Regions from separate parts of the Undibacterium sp. JH2W genome, predicted to be linked through region 3. Evidence: predicted binding sites of a transcription regulator. Region 3 holds the regulator's gene; each other region holds the start of a gene.

Region 1 (9,773 bases), on a different contig from region 3:
GCCACCACCATCATGGATACCGCCCACCACAGGCTCCATTGATTGACGATCTCTGTGCGTGAGATAGGCACGATCTTGCCGCTGGGGGCTATCCGTTCGACGATATCGCCACGCTGTATCATCCACGGTGCCAGGAAGACGAAGTTGATGATAGCACCCAGCAAGACACTGCTGGCAACGCGTATTCCCATCAGGCCGCCTACACCCAGCATGGCGGCATCGAGGGTAAACCGCAGGCCCAGTGCACGGAAATCAGTGCCCAGGATTTTGGGGATCAGCAAATCATATTTGACGGCGGCAGTATAATAATAATGATCGACACGCTCCTGGAAATGCCAGGCTTCTGTCATGTCTGCCCATTTATCCATGCGCAGGATCTTGAACTGTATGAGCTTCATCCAGCCATCGCTGGTGATCATCTGGTAAATCGCTGTCCACATGGCGGTAAAGGCCATCAGGCGTGCCTTGTACATGCCGCTGGCAGCTTCGCCGGTATAGACCGCATCGAGCACCACGCCGCAGGCGCGGCCTTCGGGGAAGGGCAGTTGGTCTTCATTGATGAAGCGACGTTTCATGGGGAAGGCCACCAGCACACCGAGGATGGAACAAATACTCATCCACACCACCAGATGCCACCAGGTCACGACCGCACCGCTGATCAGCATATAGGCCGACAGCACGGTGTTGAGCGGCATGGTCATGTAACCGGCGGCGGTCGCGATGGATTGAGTACAATTGTTTTCGAGTATGGTGAAGTCTTTGGCAATACCCAGGTTGGCGAGTATCTTGAAAATCGCAAATGCCAGGATGACCGAGGTCAGACCGACACCAATAGTGATACCGGTCTTGGCACCTATATACAAAGCAGTGGCCGATAAAATGCCACCCAGCAAAAAGCCGGTAAATGCCGAGCGTATGGTCAGCTGTGCCATGTCGCCACGGTAGATATTGGCAAACCACCACTCGTCCTTTTGGGCACGGGTCCAGGTTCGTATTTGCTCGTCGCTTAATTGTTGCAGCGCCATATTTTCTCCAACGCGGGTTGTCTTGCTTGATGGTGATGATCAGCGGGTTTTAGATTGGCAAGATCATTGCAAATATGAAACATGTCGCTGGAAATATGAAAATTTTCTTTCAAGTGCGGCAGTATCCAAGCGAGGGATGTTTTCTGTCAAGCGGGCTGATGGAAAAAAACCACCTGCTGACACTCTACTTGCTTTACATCGTCCTGATCGACATGAGCTGGACGATGCTCCTGGCATGCAAGCAGGCTATTGCGAGTGCAGGTTCAAATCGAGTGCCGCCTTGCGAACAGCCGCAGCGATATCCTTGCTGATGGCGGGATCATTGACTGCCCTGGCAAGAGTGACGCCGCCAACCATGAGCGCCAGCAGGGCAATTGCTTCTTCGCGTTTGGCATCAGCTTGTCCATCCAGGCCAGCAGCCACTGTTTCTATGATGGCTTGCAATTCGGTTTCATAGGCTATACGCGTATCTTCTGTGGCCCGTGCCACTTCAGCCGAAAGACTTTGCAATGCGCAGCTATCGGCTAAGTCGCAAGTGCGACGCTCGCCCAGGTAAAAATCGATAAATGCCGTGCGCCAGTTGTTCCCTAATTGCTCGCGTGCCTGGCTGACACCCAGTTTCAGGTCTTGCAGGCCAGCTACGACCGCCTCGCGGAAAGCATCTGCCTTCGACTTGAAGTGGGCATAGAAGGCACCCGAAGTCACTTCTGCATCTTTTGCCAACCCGTCAACACCTGAGCCACCAAAGCCCCGGCTGCGAAATCCACGGCCTGCGCTTTTGAGTATCTTTGCTTTGCTTTCTTCTTTTTGTCCTGCCCGGTGTGCCATGTAAAAAATCTCCAAAATAAAAATGCTATTAAAACTTTACAAAATAACGATCGTTATGTAATGATGCTCAACATCACGACCGTTATATAACGTCCGTGATGCGGGAGTCAAGAGCTAGTCTTTGACTCGGCCATTCATTTTGATCAAGGAGTTATTGCCATGCCTATCTCAGTTCAAGTCACTACCGGTCTTCTCACTATTGACGGCGAGCGTGAAGTGCTGCCTCTCGTCGCAGATGCCTTGTTACGCGTGCACGGTTTGACTGGCAACAAGTTCATGACGCCTAATGTCGTCGGCCACCTGGTCGTCAGCCCGGAGGCGCACAGCTATGTTGGCGGCCAGCAGCAATCGCTGGCAGTTATTGAAGTGAAGGTTCCTTCAGTCACTTTCCCGAATGCCGAAGTCAAGCAGGCTTTTGTCAGCGAGGCCACGGACATCATAGACAGGCTCAAGCAGGGCCAGCATCCGCGGGAGAGAACGTATGTCAACGGTAAACCGATTCAGGAGTCAGCACTATGCAGCAATCAAATTACCTGTTTTTTACGACGCAATGCGAGCAGGCGCTGGATTTTTATACGCAATGTGGTTTGGGACGTGTGACCGACATCCTGCGTCATGGCGAGGGCGGGACGCCGCTGAAGAACGAAGCCATGCGTGGCAAGATCATGCATGCCAGATTTGAGGGGCTAGGTGTGCTTTTTTATGCTTCCGACAATGATGATGCAGAGCCTATGCGGGGTTCAGCCCACATCATGATGATGGATAGCCGTGAGCAAACCGATCAACTGTTTGCGCTCATGAGCCATGGGGCAAATGTGACTACGCCGCTGGCAGTGCAAATCTGGGGGGATTATTTTGGCAAGCTGACTGACCAGTTTGGTGTGCAATGGATGTTCAACTGCGCTGCCTGAATGAAATGCTGCCGAGGTGGGTAAATGGTGAGGCACAACAAAAAACCCCGCAACTTGCGTTGCGGGGTTTTTTTGAGCAATGCTACTTTCAGTGAGTTCAATGAGCTCAGTGATAGTCGCTTAGCAGCTATTACATCATGCCGCCCATACCACCCATGCCGCCCATACCACCCATATCACCACCACCCATGCCGCCTGCTTTGTCATCAGACAATTCAGCAACCAGCGCATCAGTAGTCAGGATCAGGCCAGCAACAGACGCTGCATTTTGCAATGCAGAGCGAGTTACTTTAGCTGGGTCCAGGATACCCATTTCTATCATGTCGCCATATGTGTCATTGGCAGCATTGAAACCATAGTTGCCTTTGCCATTGATGATGGCGTTCACAACAACGCTAGGCTCGCCACCGGCGTTAGCAACGATTTCACGCAGAGGTGCTTCGATAGCTTTCAGAACCAGTTTGATACCTGCTTCTTGATCTGGATTGTCGCCTTTGATGTCGCCAGCAGCTTGACGTGCGCGCAGCAGGGCAACGCCACCGCCAGGAACAACGCCTTCTTCTACGGCAGCGCGAGTTGCGTGCAGAGCATCTTCAACGCGTGCTTTTTTCTCTTTCATTTCAACTTCAGTTGCAGCACCAACCTTGATCACAGCAACGCCGCCTGCCAGTTTGGCAACGCGTTCTTGCAGTTTTTCACGGTCGTAGTCAGAAGTTGCTTCTTCGATTTGCGCGCGGATTTGTTTAACGCGTGCTTCGATACCTACAGCCTGGCCAGCGCCATCGATAACGGTGGTGTTTTCTTTACCGATTTCGATACGTTTAGCTTGACCCAGATCAGCCAGAGTTGCTTTTTCCAGTGTCAGACCAACTTCTTCAGCAATCACTTGACCACCGGTCAGGATAGCGATGTCTTCCAGCATGGCTTTGCGACGGTCACCGAAGCCTGGCGCTTTAACAGCTGCAGTTTTCAGGATGCCACGGATGTTGTTCACAACCAGAGTTGCCAGCGCTTCGCCATCGACATCTTCAGCGATGATCAGCAGTGGGCGGCCGGATTTTGCAACTTGTTCCAGTACTGGCAGCAGGTCACGGATGTTCGAGATTTTTTTGTCGAACAACAGGATGAACGGGTTTTCCAGGATAACGGATTGTTTTTCTGGATTGTTGATGAAGTAGGGTGACAGGTAGCCACGGTCAAACTGCATACCTTCAACGATGTCGAGTTCGTTGTCCAGGGATTTGCCGTCTTCAACAGTGATCACGCCTTCTTTGCCGACTTTGTCCATTGCTTTGGCAATGATGTCGCCGATGTTTGCATCGGAGTTAGCAGAGATGGAACCAACTTGAGCGATTTCTTTGTTGGTTGTTGTAGGCTTGGACAGAGTTTTGATTTCAGCAACGATAGCTGTAACCGCTTTGTCGATACCGCGTTTCAAGTCAGTTGGGTTGAAGCCAGCTGCTACATATTTGAAGCCTTCGCGAACGATGGCTTGTGCCAGAACTGTCGCTGTCGTTGTACCGTCACCAGCGTTGTCAGAAGTGCGGGAAGCCACTTCTTTCACCAGTTGTGCACCCATGTTTTCCAGCTTGTCTTTCAATTCGATTTCTTTAGCAACAGAAACACCGTCTTTAGTAACGGTAGGAGCGCCGAAAGAGCGTTCCAGGACTACGTTACGGCCTTTAGGGCCCAGTGTTACTTTAACTGCGTTCGCCAGGATGTTGACGCCATTAACGATCTTCGCACGTGCGTCATCGCCAAAAATTACTTGTTTAGCTGCCATATTAATTCTCCGAATTCTTTAATTGATATCGTGGATGCCGATTACTTCTGTACGACCGCGAAGATATCTTCTTCACGCATCACCAGAACTTCGTTGCCGTCAACTTTGACAGCCTGACCAGAATATTTACCGAACAAAACGCGGTCGCCAACTTTAACGTCCAGGGCGCGAACTGTACCGTTGTCCAGCAATTTGCCAGGACCAACTGCCAGTACTTCACCTTGATCTGGCTTTTCAGCAGCAGCGTCAGGCAGAACGATACCGGATGCAGTTTTTGTTTCTTGATCCAGGCGTTTCACGATCAGGCGATCGTGCAGGGGACGAAGGTTCATACAAGCTCCTTTAAATTTGCGAGTAATTACTATTGGAATTCAATTAAGCTGGAGAGGGACTTGTTAGCACTCTCTCTCAACGAGTGCTAAGTATATGGGCGAGGGATATGCTTTTCAAGAGCTAAAAAATGAGTAAACTAATATTTCTTTAATAATCAGTGACTTAGTTGTGGTTTTGTATTGATGTTTGAACGATTTTTTTAAGCATGGCCCAGTTTTGTGTTGTTTGAAATGCATTTATTTTGATGTCGCGGTGAGAAACTGAGTAAGTCTTATAAATATCAATTTACTCAGTTTCTCACTATCAAACATGGTTGAATGCTACACAATCGTTAACGCCACTGGCCCCGCCAGAACTGAGTAGCTGTCATTGTACAAATACCAGAGCGCATAATTGCCTGCCGCCAGGCTGGCAGTATTGAGCGCCACGCTACCCTGAGGATTGCCAGCGTATTGCCACGTCAGCGAATTTACTGTGCCTGGTACGGCACCAGCAGCGTAGACACCTATCCAGTTTTTGGCATTGACTTGTGCCGGTAAGGCTGAATAAGAGGCCACGACATTACTGCCACGCGATATGCTGGGTGTAGTGGTACTCAGGCGGGCATCGTTACGTTTGCCGCCTATCAAGGGGTCGGTGCGATTGTTGTTGCTATTGCTGGCCGTTGCTTCCACATGGCCCGCTATCCTGCGCAAAAATTGCGTGTCGACATTGCTGGTGATGCTAAAGTCATACCAGCCAAAGCTGCTGATCAAGGGATATTCTAGGCGCAAACTCTGTCCACCTGCCAGCGCATAAGTGCTTGCCAGGCTGCCATAGGCATTGTCGCTGACAGTGAAATTGCAGGGCTGGACATTGTCGACATTGGACAGGGTCAGCACCAGTTTGCCACTGCTGCTATCGTGGACTGCCTGCACTTCAGGCTTGACGGTGGCTGCGGTGCTGCCGCGCCACTCACGCAAATAGCCATTCGGGCCATAGGCGCTGAGCTGGTAAGTATCGCCACTCCAGTTCCAGATTTCTTTCTGGATTTGCTTGCCAGCTTCGACGGTGTAATACCAGGGGCCGTCAGTGCGAACGTTGGAATACACAATAAAAGCAGCCCCGGCCGTGCCGGTGTTGCTGAAGCTGACTTCCAGTTGCTTGCTGATGTTGAGCCTGGCTTGCGCCATCAGCAGGTAGGGCAGGCAGCAGGCAGGGCGCGGGCCCTGTGCCTGCAAATAAGCTTCCTGGCGGGGCAGGCTCTGGTTGAGTGGTGGTACGGGATAGGGCTTGCCACTGACAGGGACGTAAGAAGCAGTTTTTGGGACAGTGCCTGGCCAGTTTTGATCCGGGGATTTGAAATCAAATGCCGAAGTCAAATCACCGCAGACCGTACGTCGCCATGGCGATATCTGCTTGCAACTAACGGCGGCCCTGTCCTTGCCCAGGCCATTGACCAGCCATTCTTCAAGAAAGCGCAATTTCGAAGTATGGTCAAAAACCTGGGAACATACCTTGCCGCCTTTGCTCCATGGCGAGATCACCAGCATGGGGACGCGCGGCCCCAGACCGACAGGTTCACTGCCGTACTTTTCATAAGCTCCATTATCGGCCAGGGTAGAGCGGCCCATGGCGGAGGTGATAGGCGGGATATTTGGAGGAACATGATCGAAGAAACCATCGTTTTCATCATACATCAGCAAAAACACAGTCTTTGCCCAGACTTCAGGTTCAGCCACCAGGGTGGCCAGCAATCTTGCTGTCAGGTTTTCACCTGCATTGGGCGAATTGGGCGCATGTTCGGTGTAATCGTTTGGTGCGCATATCCAGGATACTTGTGGCAGGCGTTTGTTACGCACATCATTGGCAAAGGCACTGACGAGGCCATCGCCCTTGCTGCCGCCCACACTGGCACCTGGTGCCAGGCTGCGCGCTTTCTGGTAGAGCGGCGAGCTGCTGCTTAATTTGCTACCATCGGCATTGACACGGAAGTTCTTGAAGTAGGCGAGATAATTGTCACCGTAATTATCCCATTCCTGATAAACCTTCCAGCTGACCTGATTGGCTTCCAGTACTTCTGCATAAGTTTGCCAGTTGGGCGCACTCGCTGTGACAGTCGCAGTGACATTGTCATTGGCCGGGTCAGCATTGTAATACCCCTTGGCATCAATGTTATACAAGCTACCCATTGCGCCTAGCCAGCCCTGGCTGGTGCCGGTTAACGAATACATGCGGTTGGGGTCGGTCGCGCCAAAGACTGAGCAATGATAGGCATCGCAAATAGTGAATGCATCTGCCAGCGCGTAGTAAAACGGCAGGTCACCACGGTCAAAATAACCCATGGTTTGCACGGTTTTTTGACTGACCCAGACATTCCAGCCTTGCCAGGTTTGTTGCGAACCTTTCCAGGAATGATTGGTGCCTACTGATAATGCACTGGTATTCCTGGCATCAAAATGGAAGGGTAAAACACTGCCACCTGCGGGATTGGGTTGCTGCCAGACGGGAGCGCCATTTGGCAAGCTAATCGCACGCGGATCATCAAAGCCACGCACGCCAGCCAGGGTACCAAAGTAATGATCGAAAGAGCGATTTTCTTGCATGAAGATGACCACATGACCCACATCTGCCAGTGTGCCGGTGACATTATTCGCCGGTACGGCGAGCGCCTGTTGTATAACGCCAGGCAAGAGGCTGGCACCAGCACTCGCGGCTGAAAATTGCAAAAACTTTCTCCGGCTATCAGAGATCATGGCTTATCCTTTTTTTGTGTGAAATAGAGGGCGGTTGGCAATACATTCACATTCATAATATATTTTAAATATGTCAATGACATGACGGTGACGCGCCAATCCGGCTCCGGATAAGTTGCTGCAGTATTCCCCAAGACTAGCCTGGTTTGCGTCCTATTTTTGCTTGCTTCCAAATTATTTGGTTGATTAACCAAAATAATCTTGAGATTTGCGATTGAATTTGCTAAGCTTTGTATATTGGTTGATTGACCAAATATGATTGTCTGATATTGAAAGCTTAAAATGTTCCCTATATCTGCCTCACTAGCAAGCACCAGGCATGCTCGCGTGGTGTTGTTGACGGGCGGCATAGGTAGCGGCAAGTCACAGGCAGCAGCCGGGTTTTCCCGTCTGGGTGTGCCTGTGATTGGGGTTGACATGGTGGCGCGGGCTATTCATCAAGACAATCAGCATCCGGCAATGACAGAAATTGACCGGGTACTGCCACAATTGATGACGGCAGATGGATGCCTGCGGCGCGGTATTTTGCATACTGTCCTGGCCAGTGATATACAAAGCAATCGCCGCTTGCGGCATTTGCTCAAACCCTATGTGCTGCAAGCCATGTGGCAATGGACAAGGCAACAAACTGCCAATTATGTAATATGGGAGTCAGCATTGTTGCCGGATGAAGAGAGTAGCTTCATGTACGATAGCGTTTTATGGATGCATGCAGATGATGCGACGCGTTTGCAGCGACTGCGCCTGCGTAATCCCGACTGGACAGAGGCTGAAGTCAGGCAGATTTTCCAAATGCAGGCATCAGAAAATGTTTTCCGGGAACAAGACTATGTATTGATGGTCAATCAAGGCAGCATCATGGTGCTGGAACAGCAAGTTTTGCAGCAACATCTTATTTACATGTCACACTGGGGTAATGAATGAAAAAAATCGCTTTCTCTGGCACGCTTGATCCTATTACCAATGGCCACCTGTGGGTCATACAAGAGGCACGCGCCCTGGCCGATGAAGTCGTGGTTTTCATTTCTGAAAACCCGGTCAAGAAGCCGCAGTTTGGCGCACTGGAGCGCAAGGACATCATCGAGCGCAGCGTGGCAGAATGTGGCTGGGATAATGTCAGCGTCGTCATCGTCAAGGGTGACTATACGGCCCGTGCCGCCAAGCGCCATGGCATAGAGTATCTGGTGCGTGGCATACGCAATACCTCGGACTTTGATTACGAAAACCTGATACAGCAAACCAATGTGGATGTGCTGGGTGGTGCCAAGACCATATTCGTGATGCCACCGCGCGACCTCGGTTCTGTCAGTTCCAGTTTTGTGCGCGCCTTGCAGGGGCCGGTGGGCTGGCACTGGACAGTCAAAAAATTCATGCCCATGCCTGCCTATATCGCCTGGATCAAAAGCTGGTTGCGCAGTGACTGGCAAAAGTTGTGGGAAACTGAGGCAGGTATTGATAGCGCCAAACTTGATCACTGGTTTGATTACCTTACTGGTGAAGATGCTTATGGCGCGGCACGTCGCCCTTATCATAATCTTGATCACCTGGTGCATGGTCTCAGTGAAATCTCGGCCTGGGCCAGCAATACCGGGGCCAGCAATACGGACGTAGCGATACTGAAAAAAGCTTTCTGGTTCCATGATGCAGTGTACGGCGGCAAGGCGGCAGATATCTCGAACGAAGAACAGAGTGCGCGCATGTGGCTGGCTGCCGGTTTGGGGTCACAACATTTGCAGGAAGTGGCAGACCTGATACGGGTGACAGACCACTTCCAGAGTGCCAGCCTGGTGCATCCCTTGAAAGATGCCATGTTGAGCGTGGACCTGGCCATTCTGGGGCAGGCGGCAGATACCTATGATGCCTATGCTGCAGCGGTACGCATGGAATACCGTGATGTCGATGATGCAGCTTATCGTGCAGGCCGGGGCCGGGTACTGGATTATTTTCAGGGTCTGGCAGATACCGGTAAGTTATACGCTGATGCCTGGTTTGCCGATCTCTACACCAGCCAGGCCATCATTAACCTCAAGCGTGAAAAAAGCAAAGAGGAAACTTCTGTCTAAGTGTGGACGGCTGCGCTGCCCTGATTTTGTAGGAGCGGCTTTAGCCGCGAAAATTTCACCGTGTAGTCTGTTTCTGCTTGGGCTGAACATTCGCG
Region 2 (9,773 bases), on a different contig from region 3:
CCACGGTTGCGATAGTAGCCACTTTTCCAATAGTGATCACTCACTGGTTGGACATTGGAATATTGTAGCGTAGGCATATTCTTGCCTTCGTAGACTCTAGTCCACTGTGCAGATGGCCCCTCATCAAGTCTGGATATCGCCAGATAACCATTGGTATCTGTTGCCCAAGTGACTTCTATCATGAACTTGACCCATTTACCCTTGCTCAGTTGTCCATCGCTCAATTGGACACGCGTTGCATTTTTTGGTTTTGTGCGAGTGCCACCTTCGAGAACGTCTCCTGTTTGCAAGTTAACATGAAAGTCTTCTTCCGCACAGAGAGCAAATGCAGGGTTGGTCCCCAATGCGTCCGGGCCATGCAATTGAAAAATAATGCCCCAGGGATAGGGATCCAGCGAGGTGGCAACAGGAGGTTTCCAGTCGGCTGGCAATTTGACGGAGATTCCATAGAACTCATGTCCGGAACCAGTGTTAACTGATAGTGGCGTGGAATTGAGCGACTGCATGGTTGACACTTCAGCCCGCTCACCTGACCATCCACCCACTTGATCACCAGGTTTGACCAGAATTTCTGCAACCGCAATATTGGGTGAAAAACGTTCATTATCACGTGGTGCAATGCGATCTTTTTCCCAAGTTTGTAAATCACGCCATACCCCGGGACCGGGTCGTTCCGTCTTGGCATTCCAGTCACCTATAAAGCTCACATTGGCAGGAAGTGGCTTTACTTGGGCGTTGCAGTTAAGCGACACGAGTGCAGTGATAAGCAAAGCGGATGTTTTCTTGTTCAACACTTTTGCTGGTGTTAAAAATTGTTTGATTGTCAGCATAAATTTTCTCTTTGGTGAGTATAGGTAATCCATTCAGTGACCAGGTTCTCAATTTTTGCAAAATCAGCTGCTAAGTTAGGCTTGTATGAGTCTTGCTTGGTCGGGGAGAGGCGCAGTGTGATGATATTTCCAGTTTCAGCCGGAAATAGCATGTCTAGCTGCTTAAGAGTGAATGTAGCATCGCCAAAGAAATTAGTTAAGTGACACTATTTATTTACGGCAATTTAATTGGTAAAGTAAATGCGATTTGTATCTTTCTAGTTGGCAACATGCTTTGGATTATCAGGGGCTGACTAATTGCATAAGTGAGTACATAAATAAGTACATAAAACAAAAGGCACTCTTGCGAGTGCCTTTGTGATTGCTACAGCATGTTTTGATCAGGCAAAACTGCTTAGGCTGCCCTTCATTTTCTTCAGGGCTGCACTTTCGATCTGGCGTATGCGTTCTGCAGAAACGCCATATTCGTCCGCCAATTCATGCAGGGTAGCGCCTGTACCGTCATCATTTTTCAACCAGCGTGATTCTATGATGTGGCGTGAGCGTGCATCCAGTTTGGACAGGGCAGATTCCAGTCCTTCGCTTTGCAGACGATCATACTGACGAGTTTCCAACACACGGGTAGGCTCGTCGGACTCGGTTTTCAGATAAGCGATAGGAGCAAACTTCTCATCGTCATCATCCGTCGGTGCATCCAGGGCGATATCGTGGCCGGACAAACGCATTTCCATTTCTATGACTTCTTCGCGTTTGACATCCAGCGTTGAGGCCAGGGCATCAATTTGCTTGGGTGTCATCGCGTCCAGGCCTTCTTTGTGGCTGCGCAGGTTAAAGAACAGTTTGCGCTGTGCCTTGGTCGTTGCTACTTTGACCAGGCGCCAGTTTTTCAAAATGTACTCATGCATTTCAGCCTTGATCCAGTGCATGGCATAGGACACCAGGCGCACACCCTGGTCAGGATCAAAACGTTTGACGGCTTTCATCAGGCCGATATTGCCTTCCTGGATCAAGTCAGCGTGGGGCAAGCCATAACCGAGATAACCGCGGGCGATAGACACTACCAGGCGCAGATGCGACATAACCAGTTGCTGCGCAGCAGCCAGGTCATTGTCATTACGCAATTTGTTTGCATAGTCTATCTCTTCCTGATGCGTGAGCATGGGGAGACGATTGACTGCAGAGATATAGGCATCAATATTACCCAGCGTGCCACTAAAGCCTAAGGCCAGTGCAGTACTGTCAGTTGCAGGGATCAATTGTGTCGATGTAGTTGCCATTTTTCCTCCTTATTGCAGCCTTAAGAGTATCAATTACTCCTTTCGGCACTTTCAAGTTCCTATATTAGCACTCTCTTGAGAAGAGTGCTAATACTCAGATTCTATGAACTTCATCAAATAAATCTATTAGAAAACGAGCATTCATTTGTAGCATTTATAATTCTTAGATATAGGCTGAGGCTGAAAGTTGCAATCAATTCGACGTAAATTGTAAGAGGCTGTTGCAAAATCAGGATGCTCAGGCTGTACCACGATCTAAGAGTGGCAAGCAGCCGTGTCAGCGCTATGCATGAAGACGAAACAGGAGCAGATTTATTGTGCAACAAGTGCGAAGAATTTAACTTGTGCGCGCCAACTGCCTTCTGACAGACAGAAAAACCCCTACCAGTCCAAGCAACATGCTAACAGCCAGGAGTATGGCACTCTGTACGATACCTAACGGAGCCAGGTGGAATTCTGAGGCATATAATTTGGCGAATTCGGCAATTGCCTTGTTCAAGGGTTGTAAAGATGCCGCAATCATGCCCAGCGCCAGCGACCCCGCCAATAGACCCAGCAAGGCACCGGTATAGTAATAGGGTTTGTGAATGAAACTATTGGTGGCGCCCAGCAAGCGGGTCACGGCAATTTCTGCCCTGTGTGAAATCACTTGCAGGCGGGTAGCATTAAATACCACAACCACGACAACCACACCCAGCGTGGCGGCCAGGAATAATAAGCCCAGTTGCATGATTTGCACCAAGGCAGCCAGACGCTTGACCCAGGCAGAATCGAGTTGCACTACATCGACATCCGGCATTTGCTTGATTTCTTCCACCAGCGCTTCTATCTTGCCTGCCTCATTATTTGACATGGACAAGACATAGGCATCCGGCAAGGGGTTGCCACCCAGGGTGGACAGGACTTCTGCCAGATTGGATGACTGCTCAAGGCTGGCGAGCGCCTTGTCCTTGGGGATGAAGTTCAGATTTGCCGTGATGTTTTTCTCTTTCAGCAATTTCTTCAGCGGTATCGACAAGGCGGTGGCCGTTGCCCTCGGTGTATCCGGGCTGACAAAGATACTGATTTCCGGTTCTATCGACAATTGCGAAGAAATTGGCCGTATATTTTCTATTAACGTCAGGCCTGCGATGGGCAAGGCCAGGGCAATCACCACCACCAGAACATTGAACAGGAAATTGCCAGGGCTGCCGCGCAAATGGGCAAAAGCACTCTTGATGGCAAACCAGTGTTGGCGTAACCAGTTGGTCATGAATTCATCCTTATTATTCTGTCATGCAATATCAAGCGGCCAGCGAGGATTTCCAGGTATCGACTACCCGGCCCTGGCTCAAATAAATCACGCGGCTGGCCTGATCCAGAAACTGCTCATCGTGGCTGGAAATAATGCAAGTCACACCAGCACTCTGGAAAGCTTTCAGCGCATTTAATACCTTGTTGGCATTGTCACGGTCGAGGAAGGCGGTAGGTTCATCCGCCAGGATGATCTGTGGCCGGTTGACGATGGCACGGGCGATCGCCACCCTTTGTTGTTCACCACCTGATAGAGCCAGTGGCATGGAGTAAGCCTTGTCCGGCAAGCCCACTTTCTCCAGGGCGATGCGGGCACGTGTTTCAGCCTCGCCATGGGAGGCACCAGTGACGATGATGGGGAGCATGACATTGGCCAGCACATGGCGGTCAGTCAATAGTTTTTGATCCTGCAAGATAAGCCCTAATCTGCGGCGCAGATAGGGCAGGCTGCTGGCTTTCAGTTTACTGATATCCTGGCCATTTACCCTGACCATGCCGGAAGTCGGTTTTTCTATGCCGGCGATCATTTTCAACAGGGTAGACTTGCCTGCGCCCGAGGGCCCGGCCAGGAAGATCAGTTCGCCATCGGCAATCGACAAGGAAACATCTTTAAGCGCATAGGCATCTTGCGAATATTGTTTGCTGACGTGTTCAAATTCAATCATGGTCGCGTATGGTCTTCTTGAGCTTCTTTGTGGGCTAATATGCGCCGCCCTCAGCCGCATTTAGCTGAGCAGGGCGTCAACAAATTCCTGGGCATTAAATGGTTGCAAGTCTTCTATCTGTTCGCCTATGCCTATGAAATACACAGGCACAGGACGGTTCTTGGCTATCGCTGCCAGCACGCCACCCTTGGCTGTACCATCGAGCTTAGTGATGACCAACCCCGTCAACTGCAGGGCATCATCAAAGGCCTTGACCTGGGCCAGCGCATTCTGGCCGGTATTGCCATCAATAATGAGCAAGACTTCTTGTGGTGCGCCATCCATGCCTTTGGCGATGACACGCTTGATCTTCTTCAATTCTTCCATCAGATGCAATTGGGTAGGCAGGCGGCCAGCCGTATCTACCATGACCACATCGGTACCACGGGCGCGGGCCGAGGCGACTGCATCAAAGGCCACTGCTGCAGGGTCGCCGGATTCCTGGGAGATAACGGTGACATTATTACGCTCACCCCAGATCGTCAATTGCTCGCGTGCCGCAGCACGGAAGGTGTCGCCCGCTGCCAGCAACACCGATTGCTGGTGACTTTGCATATGCTTGGCCAGCTTGCCTATGGTGGTGGTCTTGCCCGCACCATTCACGCCGGTGATCATCATGACCAGGGGTTGATAGCGGCCCAGTTCCAGCGGTTTTTGCAAAGGTGTCAACAATTCCAGCAGCAAGACCTTCAGGGCGGCCTTGACCTGCTCGGCCTCTGTCAGCTTCTCTTCCTTGACCTTTTTCTTCAAGCCATCGAGCAGGAACTGGGTGGCTTCCACACCGGCATCCGAAGTCAGCAGGGCGGCTTCGAGTTCTTCATACAAATCATCATCTATGCGGGCACCGATGAAGAGGGTGGTAAGATTCGAGGAAGTTTTAGCCAATCCTGCCTTCAGGCGGCTCAACCATGAGCGTTTTTGCTCGGGCTCCGCTGGCTTGGGGGGGGCTATTTCTGTGACAGGAGAGGTGGCGGCTGTGGCTACAACAGTAGCTGAGTCACTGGCAGAAGTAACAGGTGCAGGGCTGGCTGGCGCAGTAATAACTGGTGCCGGATCAGCCACAACAACTGGTGCCTCTTCTTTGGGCTTCTTTTTGAAAAAACTAAACATCGGGATATTTTGGAGTGCGGGCGGCAAAAAAAGCCAGCCCTGATATTAGAATGCTGCCATTTTAACAGACAGCGCAAGATAAACTGATTTAGCCGCAGCAAGCATGCAATGAAAACAAATAGTAACAAAAAAACAAAAAACGCGACCACAAAAGCCGCGCCGGTAAAACGTCAAAACCACCAGGTTCGCATCATAGGCGGCGTCTGGAAACGCAGCCTGCTCAGCGTGGTCGATGCCGAGGGTTTGCGCCCTACGCCAGACCGCGTACGCGAAACCCTGTTCAACTGGCTGAATCATTTGCTGCACAGTAATTGGACTGGCGTACATTGCCTGGACCTGTTCGCCGGTAGTGGTGCCCTGGGCTTTGAAGCCGCCAGCCGCGGTGCGGCGCAAGTCATCATGGTCGAGGCGCACACGCCTGCATACAAACAACTGGAACAAGTCCGCGATAAATTGCAAGCCAGCCAATGCAAACTAATCAGGGCAGATGCACTCAAGGCAGTGGAGAGCATGGCAAGGCAGCCACAAAAAATGGATGTGATCTTCCTGGACCCTCCTTTTGAGCAAGATTGGCTGGATCGTATCTTGCCGGCATGCGCGAGCTTGCTCAGTCCTAAAGGCTGTATCTACGTCGAATCCGAGTTTCCCCTGGCTGAAGCAACGGGAGATGAAGCGACAGATGAAAAACTAGCTAAATTATTAAGCGGCTGGCATCTTATCCGCGCTGATAAAGCAGGCAGCGTCTACTTCCATATACTGCAACGCAACATTTTGCCGCATGAGGCGCACGAAAATCAGGCATAATGCCTGCTCAACTTGGTGCATATCCTTATGCAGATTGCGAAAAAAGGGAGTGAAGATGGTCACAGCCGTTTATCCGGGAACATTTGATCCGCTGACACGCGGTCATGAAGATCTGGTGCGTCGCGCATCCGGTCTTTTTGATACTTTGGTGGTGGGTGTGGCGGATAGCAAAAGCAAGAATCCATTTTTCTCCCTGGATGAACGCCTGGAAATTGCCAATGAAGTGCTGGGACATTATCCGAATGTCAAAGTAGAAAGCTTTTCAGGTTTGCTGAAGGATTTTGTGCGTAAAAATGATGCGCGCGTCATCGTGCGTGGTTTGCGTGCCGTGTCTGACTTTGAATATGAATTCCAGATGGCGGGCATGAACCGTTATCTGTTGCCAGATGTAGAAACCCTGTTCCTGACACCATCTGACCAATATCAATTCATTTCGGGCACAATAGTGCGTGAGATCGCCATGTTTGGTGGCGATGTATCAAAATTTGTATTCCCTTCAGTCGACCGCTGGCTGAAGAAAAAGGTCGCATTGCTGGCCGAGAGCAAGTCTTAAAGTAAGTACTGAATCAAGTAGTACATGAAAGCGAAGTGACAACATGGCCCTGATGATTACAGACGATTGCATCAATTGCGATGTCTGCGAACCTGAATGCCCCAATGATGCGATTTACATGGGGCCGGAAATTTATGAGATAGACCCGCATAAATGTACGGAGTGCGTGGGTCATTACAAGGAGCCGCAATGCCAGCAGGTTTGCCCTGTCAGTTGCATTCCTTTTAATCCTGAATGGCGCGAAACGCAAGAACAGTTAAACGCCAAGTATGAGCAATTGCAGGCAGACAAAAAGCCTGTGCAACAATAAGCCACGTCTAAAAACAGCGTACCTGGTTACGCCCACCATTTTTGGCCTGGTACAAAGCCCGGTCGGCGCGCAACACCAGGTCACGTGCCAGGCTGCTGGCATCGTCATAATTGGTATTCTCGTCTATGGTCGTCAGACCTATTGATATCGTTGCCTGGCAAGTGCCTGACTCACTCAAGACAAATTCCCGGCCTGCGATGCTTTTGCGTATGCGTTCAGCCACCTGTATTGCATCATGCAAATTGGTGTTGACCAGCACCACCACAAATTCTTCTCCACCAAAACGGCCCAGGGTATCACTGAGACGCAACTCATCCTTGATCCTTTTTGCTACTTCCTTGAGTACATCGTCGCCACCCTGATGACCATAACGGTCATTGATTTGCTTGAAAAAATCGATATCCAGATACATGCAGGCAATGCTGTATCTCTGCCTGCGTGCACGGGCGATTTCTTCCAGCATGCGTTGTTCTACATAGCGGCGGTTGCTGACATTGGTCAAAGGGTCAGTCAGGCCTATATAGGTCAGGCGCTCATTATTGATGACGTTTTCCAGGCAGATCGCAATGATGGAACCCAGGCGTTCAATAAAATCCGTCGCCATATTGGGCTGAAAACGGTCTGCCTTGAAGCTCCCCAGGTTCAGGCAACCGATCAGGCGGCCTTGCCTGCGCATGGGGATGATGGCTATGCTGGCTGGTTTTTTATTGAAACTGCTGAAGTAAGATGCATACGCCAGGCTTTGATATAAACCCAGCTGGGGTTTGCGCAAGGCAGTCTCAGGCTGGCTGAGTTCAACTTCGTGTCGCAAGAAAATCAGGTGCGGGAATTCTTGCAAATCTATCTTCAGGTCAGTCAGCATTTGTTGCAAGTCACCCAGCTTGTCGAATAGTACGAGTGACACTACATCCAGCTCAGAAGTGACCGCCAGGGCGCTGAAGATATTCGTGATCAGTTCGCGAAAACTATTGGCACCAATAATCTTCAAATCAAAACTCTGGTGACGCGCCATGATATTTTGATTGCGGTGAGCCAGTTCCAGCAAGCTATCGAGCCTGGCTCGTAAAGCCTGGTTTTCGCTTTGCAATGCCAGCAACGCAGATTGAGCCTGGTCTGGCTCTTCATCCAATGGTGCTGGCATCATGCTTTCCATTTTATTGATATCTGTCTAAGTTGGTTTCTGCATTAAAAAGCAATATTCATATTCATGACATCACCTACGCGCAATAACTGCCCTGCACCTTGTTCAACGATGACATTCATGCCAAAGGTAATGCCACCATCCACCAGGGGATTGGCGCGATAGGTTTGCAAGATATCCATAGGGTCGGGGCCAAACTCGCCAGTACTCTGATCTATTGAAGGCATGGGGCAGCGCGGACAAGGCTTTACAGGGCGCAATTGTATTTTGCTGCCCATCTCAAAATTCTCGGCATAGTCTTCTTCAAAAGCTTCTATGCCATCCAGCACGATATTCGGCCGGAAGCGGTTCATGGGCAAGGCAGCGCGGCCCTGTTTTTCCAGACGCTGGTTGAGGTCATCGAGCGAGGCAGATGCTGTCAGCAATATCGGGTAGCCATCAGAAAAACGCGTAGCCACCAGTTTGTCACCTGTCCATTTCTGGCTGGCATAACGTTGAGTCTGCGCTGTGCTGCGCACCAGTCGGCAAGGGGTGTCCAGCGCTTTGCTGAACCAGTCTGCCATGGCTTGCCCACAATCCATGGCACTGAAACTTTCTTCCCAGATGGTAACACTGGCGGTGCTGCTATCTTCTTGCGGATTCAAGGACAGTACAGGCATGCCGGGGGCGTGGATGTACAGGCCATCGCTGCGTATCTCGGGGCGTATCAGCGCCATCCTGGGAAACTCTCTTTGCGTCAGGAACAGACCCTGCTGATCTACCAGCATCCACTCCCTGTCATGTATGCCTTCAAAACTCAGGCCAGTTTCATTCAGGGTAGCCGCATCCAGAGCGATACCGGCACAGGACTTGATGGGGTAAATAGTGAGAGAGAGTATGCTGGGCATAGTGCGAAGTGAGTGAGCAAATTCAGTATCGGCTATTTTAATGGCTAATAGGCATTCACGCTGGGCTTTCAGGCATTTCCCTGGAATTCGCGGCGATAGGCGGATGGTGAAATGCCAAATTCACGGGCGAAGTAACGCCGCAGCAATAAACCCGTGCCAAAACCGGTATCGGCAGCAATATCATCAATGCCACGCTTGCTGGTTTCCAGTTGCCGCTGGGCCAGCGCCAGGCGCTGGTTCAAGAGCCATTTACCAACCGTGGTGCCGGTTTGCTGCTGGAAATGGCGGGTAAAGCTGCGCCTGCTCATCAGTGCTCTTTGCGCCAGTTGATCCAGTTGCTGCGGCTGGGCCAGGTGTGCCAGCATCCATTCCAGCACCTTGGCCAGCCTGTCATCGGTTGCCAGCACAGGCAACGGCTGTTGTATATATTGCGCCTGCCCACCCTGTCTGTGTGGTGCTACCACCAGACGACGGGCAACATGGGCGGCGATATCTGCGCCATAACTGGTGCGCAAGACATGCAGGCAGCAATCTATGCCTGCAGCCGTACCCGCCGAGGTAATCACGTCGCCATGGTCGACATACAAGACATTCGGGTCCAGGCTTATGTGCGGATAACGCTCAGAAAATGCCTTGGCCAATGCCCAGTGGGTAGTGGCACTGCGCCCATCCAGCAAACCAGCCTCTGCCAGTACAAAGGCACCCAGGCATAAACCTATCAGGCGCGCGCCACGCTGGTGCGCCTGGCGCAAGGCTTTCAGTAAGGCAGGCGGGGCAGGGCGCAAGTCATCATGCCAGGATGGCACCACCACCATATCAGCCTTGGCAAGCGTAGCCAAACCATGTCGCACACGTATGGCAAAA
Region 3 (9,773 bases):
GCCACAAGGCATGAGTGATATGCGGACATACCGGATACAAGCCACGCAGCAAGATGCTAAAGGCTTCGCGCAAAGCTGCTGCGCTGCCTTCGGCTTCTGACTTGAAGGACTCTATGGTATTCAACAACTTCATGGCACCAGAGACTACCGTGTTGTATTGCAGGCGCTCATAATCGGCATCGATCTGCTTCAATGTCAGATGCACTTCACGGCGCAGGGCCTTGACCTCATTGGCATAAGCAGCAGGCGCAACATTACCTGAAGCAATCGTGCCAGATAATTTCAAGGCAGAAGCCCACAAACGACGCAGGTAACGCGATGCACCTTCTACACCACTATTGCTCCATGCTGCACTTTGATCTGGAGGACCGGCAAACATGGTGAACAGGCGTGCTGTATCGGCACCGAACTGTTCGATAATGTCTTTCGGTTCGACCACATTGTTCTTGGACTTGGACATCTTTTCTATGCCACCCATTTGCACAGGCTGGCCATCGCTTTTCAGCAAGGCAGAAATTGGACGTCCCTTGTCATCATGCTGGACTTCGATTTCATTCGGATAGAACCAGATTTTCTTGCCACTGACATCTTCACGATAATAAGACTCATTGAGCAACATGCCCTGGGTGAACAGGTTTTTGAAAGGCTCGTCTATCTTGACCAGGCCCAGGTCACGCATGGCCTTGGTCCAGAAGCGTGCATACAGCAAATGCAATACCGCATGTTCTACACCGCCGATGTACTGGTCCATCGCCATCCAGTAGTCATTGCGCTCATCGACCATGGTGGTTGCATCAGGGCAGGTATAACGCATGAAATACCAGCTAGAATCAACGAAAGTATCCATGGTGTCAGTTTCGCGCTGTGCCGGGCTGCCGCATTTAGGGCAAGGCACATTCAGGAAATCTTCACGGTGTTTCAATGGATTGCCAGAACCGTCAGGGATGCAGTCGGTAGGCAAGACCACTGGCAAATCTTCATACGGCACAGGCACATCACCACAGCTGTCGCAGTGGATGATAGGGATAGGTGTGCCCCAGTAGCGTTGACGGGAAATACCCCAGTCACGCAAGCGCCAGGTGGTTTTCTTTTCGCCCAGACCTTTACCAACAAGGTCATTAGCCACTGCATCAACCGTGGCTTTGAAACTCAGGCCATCATATTTGCCAGAATTGACGGTGACGCCACGCTGTTTGTCGCCATAGGATTCTGCCCAGGCATCCGTCGTGAAGCTTTCGCCTTCAATCGCTACAACTTGCTTGATGGCGATATTGTATTTTTTTGCGAACGCAAAATCGCGTTCATCATGCGCAGGCACGCCCATGACGGCGCCATCGCCATAAGTCATGAGGACATAGTTACCAACCCAGACTTCGACTTGCTCGCCAGTCAGCGGGTGAGTAACGAAGAGGCCAGTCGGCATGCCCTCTTTTTCCTTGGTCGCCATTTCCGCTTCTGTCGTGCCACCGGCTTTGCAGACTTCGATGAAGGCTGCCAATGCGGCATTATTCTTTGCTGCCAGCGTGGCGATAGGATGTTCTGCGGCTACTGCGCAGAAAGTCACGCCCATGATGGTGTCAGGACGGGTAGTAAACACATACATCTTGCCGTCTTGTACCAGCGCGCCAGTTTCATCAGCGATCTGGTGTGGGAAAGCAAAGCGCACGCCTTCGCTCTTGCCTATCCAGTTGCGCTGCATGGTACGTACTTGCTCAGGCCAGCCATCCAGATCATCGATGCTGTTCAGCAATTCGTCTGCATATTGGGTGATGCCAAAATAGTAGCCAGGAATCTCGCGCTTCTCTACCAGAGCGCCAGAACGCCAGCCGCGGCCATCGATGACCTGCTCATTCGCCAGCACGGTTTGATCGATAGGGTCCCAGTTGACGACCTGGGTTTTTTTATAGGCAACGCCTTTTTCCAGCATCTTCAGGAACAGCCACTGGTTCCAGCGATAGTAATCAGGGTCGCAGGTAGCGACTTCACGCTTCCAGTCAAATGCCAGGCCCAGGGGCTGCATTTGCGACTTCATGTCTTCGATATTCGCGTAAGTCCATTCTGCTGGTGATTTTTTATAGGCAATTGCAGCATTTTCTGCTGGCAAGCCAAATGCATCCCAGCCCATGGGCATGAGGACGTTATAGCCCTTCATGCGTAGCTGGCGCGCCAGCATGTCATTGATCGTGTAATTGCGCACGTGGCCCATGTGTAGCTTGCCAGATGGGTAAGGCAGCATGGAGCAAGCGTAATACTTGCCTTTAGGAAAACGTGGATTATTTTCTACTGCCGTATAGGCATCGATCTTTTTCCAATGGGATTGCGCCGATTGTTCGACGTCAGAGGGCGTGTATTTTTCTTGCATGGCGTAAGCAGAAGTGGAAGCGAAAATGACTCAGAACCTTTGATTATAACTGGTTCAGGCACATTATTGAGGAAAGCCTTGCTGAGCAAGGCCAGGAGCATGCTTTGACGGAGGGCATCAGCACTTTTTCAAGCGCCTGGATGATCAAGGCTTTTTAGCTTGCTTGCTGTCAGTGACGAAAGAGATTTTTGCCAGTCCCTGGGATTGAGCCGCCGCCATGACCTTGGCGATAATTTCATAACGGGTAGCCTTGTCAGCACGCAATTGTATCTCGGCCTGCTTGTTCTTTTTCGCCTGTGCAGCCAGTTTGGACTCCAGTTCTGTCATCGCCAATACCTGGTTGTTCCAGTACAGGATGCCATCCGCATCGAAAGAGATGCGCACCGTGTCCGCCTGCTCTGGCGCGGCTTCTGCCTGCGCCTGTGGCAAGTCCAGCTTGACCGCATGCGTCATGAAGGGGGCTGCGATGATGAAGATGACCAGCAAGACCAGCATCACGTCAACCATGGGCGTGACATTGATATCCGCCATAGAAGTCAAAGGGCGGGAAGAAGATTCGCGTGGCGTATGGAATTGACCGAATGTCATCTGAATATTATCTAGTCAGCAAGATATCAGGACTTGCTCATGTCTTGCTCATATGTGCATGCAAGTCAAAGGCAAAACCATCCAGCTCTGCCAGGGTAATGCGGTTGATGCGGTTAAAACCGTTATAAGCCAGCACAGCAGGTATCGCTACCAGCAAACCCAGGGCAGTCATGATCAAGGCTTCGCCGACCGGCCCGGCCAGTTGGTCGATTTGCACAACGCCGTTCGATGAGATAGCCGTCAAGGCACGGTATATGCCCCACACCGTTCCCAGCAAACCCACGAAAGGTGCAGTTGCGCCGACTGAAGCCAGAAAACTCAGGCCGGTTTCCAGTTTAACTGTCAGCCCCTGCAATTCCTGGCGCAGGCTGCGTGTCAAAATTTCACTAATCCCGGCATTGGCAGACAAGGTAGTACTACGCTGCGCAGTGTCACTGGCAGCATGAGCTGCATCAGCCAGGCTGATAAACACCCTGGACTGATCCACCTGGCGCAGGGATGACAAGGCATCCGCCAGACTGGGGGCTCGCCAGAAAGAACGCAGGGCAGGTGCAGCCTTGCGGATACGCCAAAAGCTCCAGGCCTTCATCAGTATCAGCGTCCAGCTGAGCACCGACATCAGCAATAATAGCCAGCCAACCAGATGCCCCATGGCATCGGCCTGCTCCCAGTAATGTGCAATTGCAGAATTCATGTAGGGTTTATCTTTGTACTATTTTGTACTGTTTTGTACTATTGCAGACTGATTAACGAAAACCCAACACATCATACATATCAAACAAGCCGGTAGACTTGTTCTGCAAGAAACGGGCGGCACGCAGGCTGCCATGGGCGTAAGTCACGCGACTGGAAGACTTGTGGCTGATTTCCACACGTTCACCTATGCCTGCAAACAAGACCGTATGATCGCCGACGATGTCACCACCACGGATAGTGGCAAAACCTATGGACGATGGATCACGCTCGCCAGTCACGCCTTCACGGGCAAACACGCCAACTTCGTTAAGGTCACGGCCAAGAGCGTCGGCAATGACTTCACCCATTTTCAGGGCAGTACCGGAAGGAGCATCTACTTTGAAGCGGTGATGGGCTTCGACGATTTCAATGTCATAGCCCTCGGCAAAGCTTTTGGCAGCCATTTCCAGCAATTTCATGGTCACATTCACGCCCACACTCATATTGGGTGCAAACATGATGGCTGTTTTTTCTGCTGCAGCGGCAATCGCTGCCTTGCCTGCCTCGTCAAAACCTGTCGTGCCTATGATGAGCTTGATGCCATGTGCAGCACAATATTCCAGATGTTTGAGCGTGCCTTCAGGACGGGTGAAATCAATCAGATAATCCGCATTGGCCAGACCAGCAGCCAGGTCAGCAGTAATGCTGACGCCAGATGGCTTACCCAGGCCAGCCGCCGCATCCGTACCCAGGGCTGGTGAAGCAGGCACGTCCAACGCGCCTACCAGGACCATATCATCCGCATTGCTGATCGCTTCGACCAGCATCTTGCCCATACGACCGGATGCTCCGGCCACAGCGATTTTCAGTGCAGTCATGTTAATTTATTTCTCTTTTTTCTTGGGCGCATCAGTTTCCACTACCGATTGCACACGGTTCAGGCCCAGGGCAGATTCTGTAATGCGGGCAAGATATTCTTTTTCATTCGGCAAGTTACCGCCTTCGAACTTGGCTACCGTACCATTGGTAAAGTACACCGATACCCGGCTGGTAATGCGCTCGCCATTTGGTTTGGTCAGGCGGAAAGGATAATCCCAGCGGTCTTCATGGAACATATCTGTCAACAAGGCCGTGCCCAGCAAGAAACGCACTTGTTCGCGTGTCATGCCTTCTTTTAATTGCGCAAGCATTTCCTGGGAAACGAAGTTACCTTGCTGTATGGAAACACGATAAGGTGAAATAAATGCCAATACCTTGGCGAAACCGGTAGGCTGTACCACTTGTGCACCATCAGTACCGCTTGGTGTGCCAGAAGTTGCATATACTGAAGTCTTGTCAGCGGATGACAATATACCCAGCGGTGACGTACATCCAGCCAAAGACGCCAGCAAAACCAGGCCCGCTACGCGGCTCATCTTCTTCCGTGTTACTTTTGAAAACAACAGTTGCATAGATAACCTCTTAATTGAGCAACAAGCCCTAAAACCCGATATCATAAAGCAGATAGCAATTTTTTGATCGAAAACATGACAAACAGCACCCCCAACCTCAAGGCCAGCGGTCTGAAAGCCACTCTGCCCCGTCTGAAAATCCTGGAAATCTTCCAGAACAGCCGGGTCCGTCATCTGACAGCAGAAGATGTGTATAAGATCCTGCTGAATGAAAATATGGATGTCGGCCTGGCAACGGTATACCGTGTGCTGACCCAGTTTGAACAGGCCGGCCTGTTACATCGCAATCATTTTGAAACTGGCAAAGCCATTTTCGAACTCAATGAAGGCTCGCACCATGACCATCTGGTTTGCCTTGATTGTGGCCGTGTCGAAGAATTTTATGACGAAGAAATTGAGCAACGCCAGCAAACTGTGGCCCTGGAACGCGGTTTCAAGATTGCCGAGCATGCGTTGGCGATCTATGGCAATTGCACCAAGCCAAATTGCGAGCATAAAGCCTGAACCAGGCTCATGACCACACCAAACTGCCAGGCGTAAAGAGATTTTTCACTCATTACCTGCTTATACGCCTGCTTATTTATTGATCTTGGCGATCACTGATGCCACGGTATCAATGATTTTTTGGGCATTGAATGGTTTCAGGATATAGCCATGTATGCCATTTTTGACAACCTCAGAAATGGTTTCCTGATCCTTATTTGCAGTGACCATCAATACCCTGGCGTCTGGAAGCAATTCCCTGATACGCGGTAAAATTTCCGTGCCGCTGATTTTCGGCATGACTATGTCCAGCATAATCAGGTCAGGCCTGAGTTTCACCGCCAATTCCAGTCCCGTGCCGCCGTCTGTCGCTTCACCGGCGACGTTATACCCTTCGCTGCGCAATATAACCCTGAGCACCTCGCGGGTCACATCATTGTCATCAATCAATAGAATCTTTGCATTTTTCTTTTCCATAGCAATCCTGTATTCGTATCAACGTCTGATAAGCTGCTTTGTCAATTCAAATCCGGCCTTATTGACTTAATGCATTAGATAATAATTTTGCCGTAATGTCCACGATGGGAATGACTCTTTCATAAGCCATGCGGGTTGGACCTATGACACCAAGGGTACCAACGATCTTGCCATTGATATCGTAGGGCGCTGTGACTATGCTCATTTCTTCCATGGGCACCAGTTGTGATTCGCCACCTATGAAGATTTGCACCCCAGTCGCCTTGCTGGAGACATCCAGCAATTGCATCAGGCTGCTTTTTTGCTCAAACATATCAAATAATTTGCGCAAAGATCCCATATTGGACGACAAATCCTGCACATTCAGCAGATTGCGCTCGCCCGAAATGACAACTTCATCATTATCTTCGTCCATGGCATTGCTGCCTGCTTCCACCGCAGTTTGCATGAGCCTGGTCATATCATTTTGCAATTGCCGCAGTTCACTATTGATACGGGTGCGTGCATCAGTGAAGCTGAGGCCGCCGAAATTCTGGTTCAGGTAGTTAGCCGCCTGCACCAACTGGCCAGGGTTGTAATCCACATCCGTTAGTAACAATCGGTTATGCACTTCACCGCCGGGAGCAACAACTACCAGCAAGATACGTTTTTCCGACAGGCGCAAGAACTCCACCTGCTGGAAAATGGATTCGGTGCGTGGCGTCATGACGACACCGGCAAATTGTGACAGCGAAGATAAAATCTGCGCCGCATTGGCGATCAGTTTTTGTGGTGGCTGTGATGCCATGCCTGATTGCAGGCGTGATTCCAGCCCCACCTCGCTGATCTCTTGCACAGTAAGCAATTTATCAACAAATACGCGATAACCTCTGGGAGTAGGTATACGACCAGCAGAAGTGTGTGGGCTGGCCACGAAGCCCATTTCCTCGAGGTCGGCCATGACATTACGTATCGTCGCTGGTGATAATTCCAGGCCGGATATTTTGGACAAGGCACGGGAACCCACGGGCTGGCCGTCAGCGATATAACGCTCGACCAGGGCTTTTAATAAAGTTTGTGCGCGGATATCTAGTTGCATGGTTTCATTTTATGCGTTCATGACTGACATGAACATAAAAAAATTCATAGCCATAGGGTCAGATCATGCAGATTGGCAAATTCTGCATCCGGCTTGATATGCAGATGGCGCTTATCTTCAATTTTTAAACCCTGGCGGTTCATCCAGCCAGCTTTCAAACCTGCCTGTTGCGCACCTTGTACGTCTAATAACAAATCATCGCCTACATAGAGGACCTCTGCTGGCTCCAGGCCCAGCTCCTGGCAGGCGGCCAGGAATATCCTGGGGTCGGGCTTGGCACAGCCAAAACGAAAAGCGGCGATAGACACCTTGAAGTGATGCGCCAGGCCTATTGCCTGCAAATCGGCAAAACCATTTGAGACGGTACCCAAGAGCAGTTTTTCCTGCAAAGCCTGTAAAGCCGGTTTGACATCGCTATACAAATCCACTTTGTTTCTGGCATCGGCAAATACCGCCATGGCCTGGTCTGCCTTTTCGGCGGTGAGACCATACTCGTCAAACACCTGGCTCAACAAGGTATGACGCAAGGCCCATAAATCATATTGAAAACGCGGATCGCTGACGACCAGCAAGTTACGGCGCTCGCGTAATTTTTCCACATTGTAATTTTGTGCAACGACAGGCGCATGTTCATGCATCCACTGCTGCAAAACTGCTTCAGCATGGCGTATCACCGGCGCAACCGGCCACAAAGTATCATCCAGATCCAGTAAAACTGCTTTAATTGTCATAAAGAGCACTCATTCCATTCATTCTTGCCCTAATTATGTTCTAATCTGAGGCATCATGTCACCTCACCCTTGTTTATGACAGTTCAGGCTAAAACCATCGCACTTGTTGGAAAACAAAATGCTGCAGGCATTGCAGACTCGATCACCGAACTGGCTCACTTTCTCGCCGATGCAGGACATTATGTCGTCATAGAGTCAGACACAGCGCAATACTTGCAACTAGAGCGTTTCAACAGCATGCCTGTGCCCGAGATAGGCAAGCTGGCCGATGCCGCCATCGTACTGGGCGGTGATGGCACCATGCTGGGGATAGCACGGCAACTGGCCCCCTATAATGTTCCCTTGATAGGTATCAATCAGGGTCGTTTGGGTTTTATCACCGATATTGCGCTCGACCGCATGATACCCGTCATCACCGAAATGCTGGATGGCAAATATGTGTCCGAACGCCGCAGCCTCTTGCAAGCCATCGTCACTCGTGATGGCAACCAGATTTTCAGCGGCGTAGCTTTCAATGACATCGTGGTCTCGCGTGGCGCCGGTTCTGGCATGGTGGAATTGCGCGTCGAGGTGGATGGTCATTTTATGTATAACCAGCGCTCGGACGGTCTTATCGTCTCAACGCCGACAGGTTCAACTGCCTATGCCCTGTCTGCTGGCGGCCCCTTGCTGCACCCCAGCTTATCGGGTATTGCGATGGTGCCGATTGCCCCGCATGCCTTGTCGAACCGGCCCATAGTCTTGCCAGACAGTAGCGAAATCGTTATCACCATCGTGGCCGGGCGTGATATCAGCCTGAATTTTGACATGCAGAATTTTGCCAGCCTGCAGCATCAGGACAGGATTATCGTCAACCGTTCTGCTCATACGGTGACCTTTCTGCATCCTCCCGGCTGGAATTACTACAATACCTTGCGTGAGAAATTGCACTGGAATGAATATCCTTCGGTAGAGGGTGCGCTGAATTAAGCTTTAGTTTTAGCCCACTCTTACGAACACAGAAGTCACAGGCAGTTGCTAGAATAGCGATTTCGCTATGCTGGCTGATGCTGTCCGGCACCGTTTTCTTAACAAATTCCTTCATGTCTGCCCATTATGTTGCGCACGCTTGCCATACGAGATTTTGTCATTGTTGATACGCTGGAACTTGAGTTTTCTTCTGGCTTCAGTGTACTGACCGGTGAAACCGGTGCTGGTAAATCCATCCTGATTGATGCCCTGACCCTGGCCCTGGGTGGCCGTGGCGATGCCAGCATGGTACGGGAGTCAGCCAGTAAAACCGATATCAGTGCAGAGTTTGCTGTCAATGAGATACTCGCTAACTGGCTGAAGGAGCATGAATTCTTTGACCAGGATCAACCGCTGATCTTGCGCCGTACCATAGACAATGCCGGTCGCTCCAAAGCCTGGATCAATGGCATCACTGCCACCGCAGGACAATTGCGTGAAATTGGCGATATGCTGGTCGATATCCATGGTCAGCATGCGCATCAGTCTTTGTTGAAAACCGAGGCGCAACGCGATTTGCTGGATATGCAGAGCGGCTTGCAGGAACAAGTGGCTGAAGTTGGTTTGCGTTATCGTGCATGGCGTAATATCAGCAAGCAACGCGAAGAATTTGAAACCAATGCCAAGAGCGTCTTGCAAGAACGTGAGCGCCTGGAATGGCAAGTCGGCGAACTCGATAAATTGCAGATCAAGCCCGGTGAGTGGGAAAGCATCAGCCAGGAGCACAGCCGCCTGGCCCATGCCGCCAGCCTGCTGGAAGGTGGGCAAGAAGCTGCGGCACTGATTTCTGAATCCGAACATCCAGTCTTGTCGCAACTGACAGCCATACAGCAAAAGCTATTGAAACTACTGGATTATGATGGCGCGCTAAAACCAGTCACCGATGCACTGGAATCTGCTTGCATTAATTTGCAGGAAAC

Evidence for each region. Region 3 encodes HrcA, which represses chaperone genes, less so after heat shock. Its sites were predicted from a motif close to TTAGCACTCNNNNNNNNNGAGTGCTAA; they were not measured.
Region 1: groES (co-chaperone GroES) is a predicted target of HrcA. The motif match lies at 4,943-4,969, and genes of this name have one in related genera.
Region 2: rpoH (RNA polymerase sigma factor RpoH) is a predicted target of HrcA. The motif match lies at 2,172-2,198, and genes of this name have one in related genera.

The regions. Positions count from the first base shown of each region.
Region 1 covers NZ_JBMPOT010000015.1:139,966-149,738, forward strand. Annotated here, with positions in the region: gene ACO0LC_RS21910 (OPT family oligopeptide transporter) at 1-1,025, opposite strand, end outside; gene ACO0LC_RS21915 (TetR/AcrR family transcriptional regulator) at 1,272-1,853, opposite strand; gene ACO0LC_RS21920 (4-oxalocrotonate tautomerase) at 2,013-2,453, shown strand; gene ACO0LC_RS21925 (VOC family protein) at 2,441-2,764, shown strand; gene groL (chaperonin GroEL) at 2,895-4,547, opposite strand; gene groES (co-chaperone GroES) at 4,589-4,879, opposite strand; gene ACO0LC_RS21940 (phosphocholine-specific phospholipase C) at 5,201-7,615, opposite strand; gene coaE (dephospho-CoA kinase) at 7,898-8,539, shown strand; gene coaD (pantetheine-phosphate adenylyltransferase) at 8,536-9,678, shown strand.
Region 2 covers NZ_JBMPOT010000010.1:195,713-205,485, forward strand. Annotated here, with positions in the region: gene ACO0LC_RS16890 (heparin lyase I family protein) at 1-830, opposite strand, end outside; gene rpoH (RNA polymerase sigma factor RpoH) at 1,211-2,107, opposite strand; gene ACO0LC_RS16900 (cell division protein FtsX) at 2,445-3,359, opposite strand; gene ACO0LC_RS16905 (cell division ATP-binding protein FtsE) at 3,391-4,065, opposite strand; gene ftsY (signal recognition particle-docking protein FtsY) at 4,126-5,214, opposite strand; gene rsmD (16S rRNA (guanine(966)-N(2))-methyltransferase RsmD) at 5,323-6,018, shown strand; gene coaD (pantetheine-phosphate adenylyltransferase) at 6,074-6,571, shown strand; gene ACO0LC_RS16925 (YfhL family 4Fe-4S dicluster ferredoxin) at 6,615-6,881, shown strand; gene ACO0LC_RS16930 (DUF484 family protein) at 6,889-8,022, opposite strand; gene ACO0LC_RS16935 (MOSC domain-containing protein) at 8,067-8,909, opposite strand; gene ACO0LC_RS16940 (GlxA family transcriptional regulator) at 8,978-9,773, opposite strand, start outside.
Region 3 covers NZ_JBMPOT010000004.1:166,684-176,456, reverse strand. Annotated here, with positions in the region: gene leuS (leucine--tRNA ligase) at 1-2,362, opposite strand, end outside; gene ACO0LC_RS07180 (ExbD/TolR family protein) at 2,507-2,950, opposite strand; gene ACO0LC_RS07175 (MotA/TolQ/ExbB proton channel family protein) at 2,988-3,644, opposite strand; gene dapB (4-hydroxy-tetrahydrodipicolinate reductase) at 3,697-4,503, opposite strand; gene ACO0LC_RS07165 (outer membrane protein assembly factor BamE) at 4,510-5,040, opposite strand; gene fur (ferric iron uptake transcriptional regulator) at 5,152-5,580, shown strand; gene ACO0LC_RS07155 (response regulator) at 5,653-6,036, opposite strand; gene hrcA (heat-inducible transcriptional repressor HrcA) at 6,095-7,114, opposite strand; gene ACO0LC_RS07145 (HAD family hydrolase) at 7,159-7,845, opposite strand; gene ACO0LC_RS07140 (NAD kinase) at 7,921-8,814, shown strand; gene recN (DNA repair protein RecN) at 8,941-9,773, shown strand, end outside.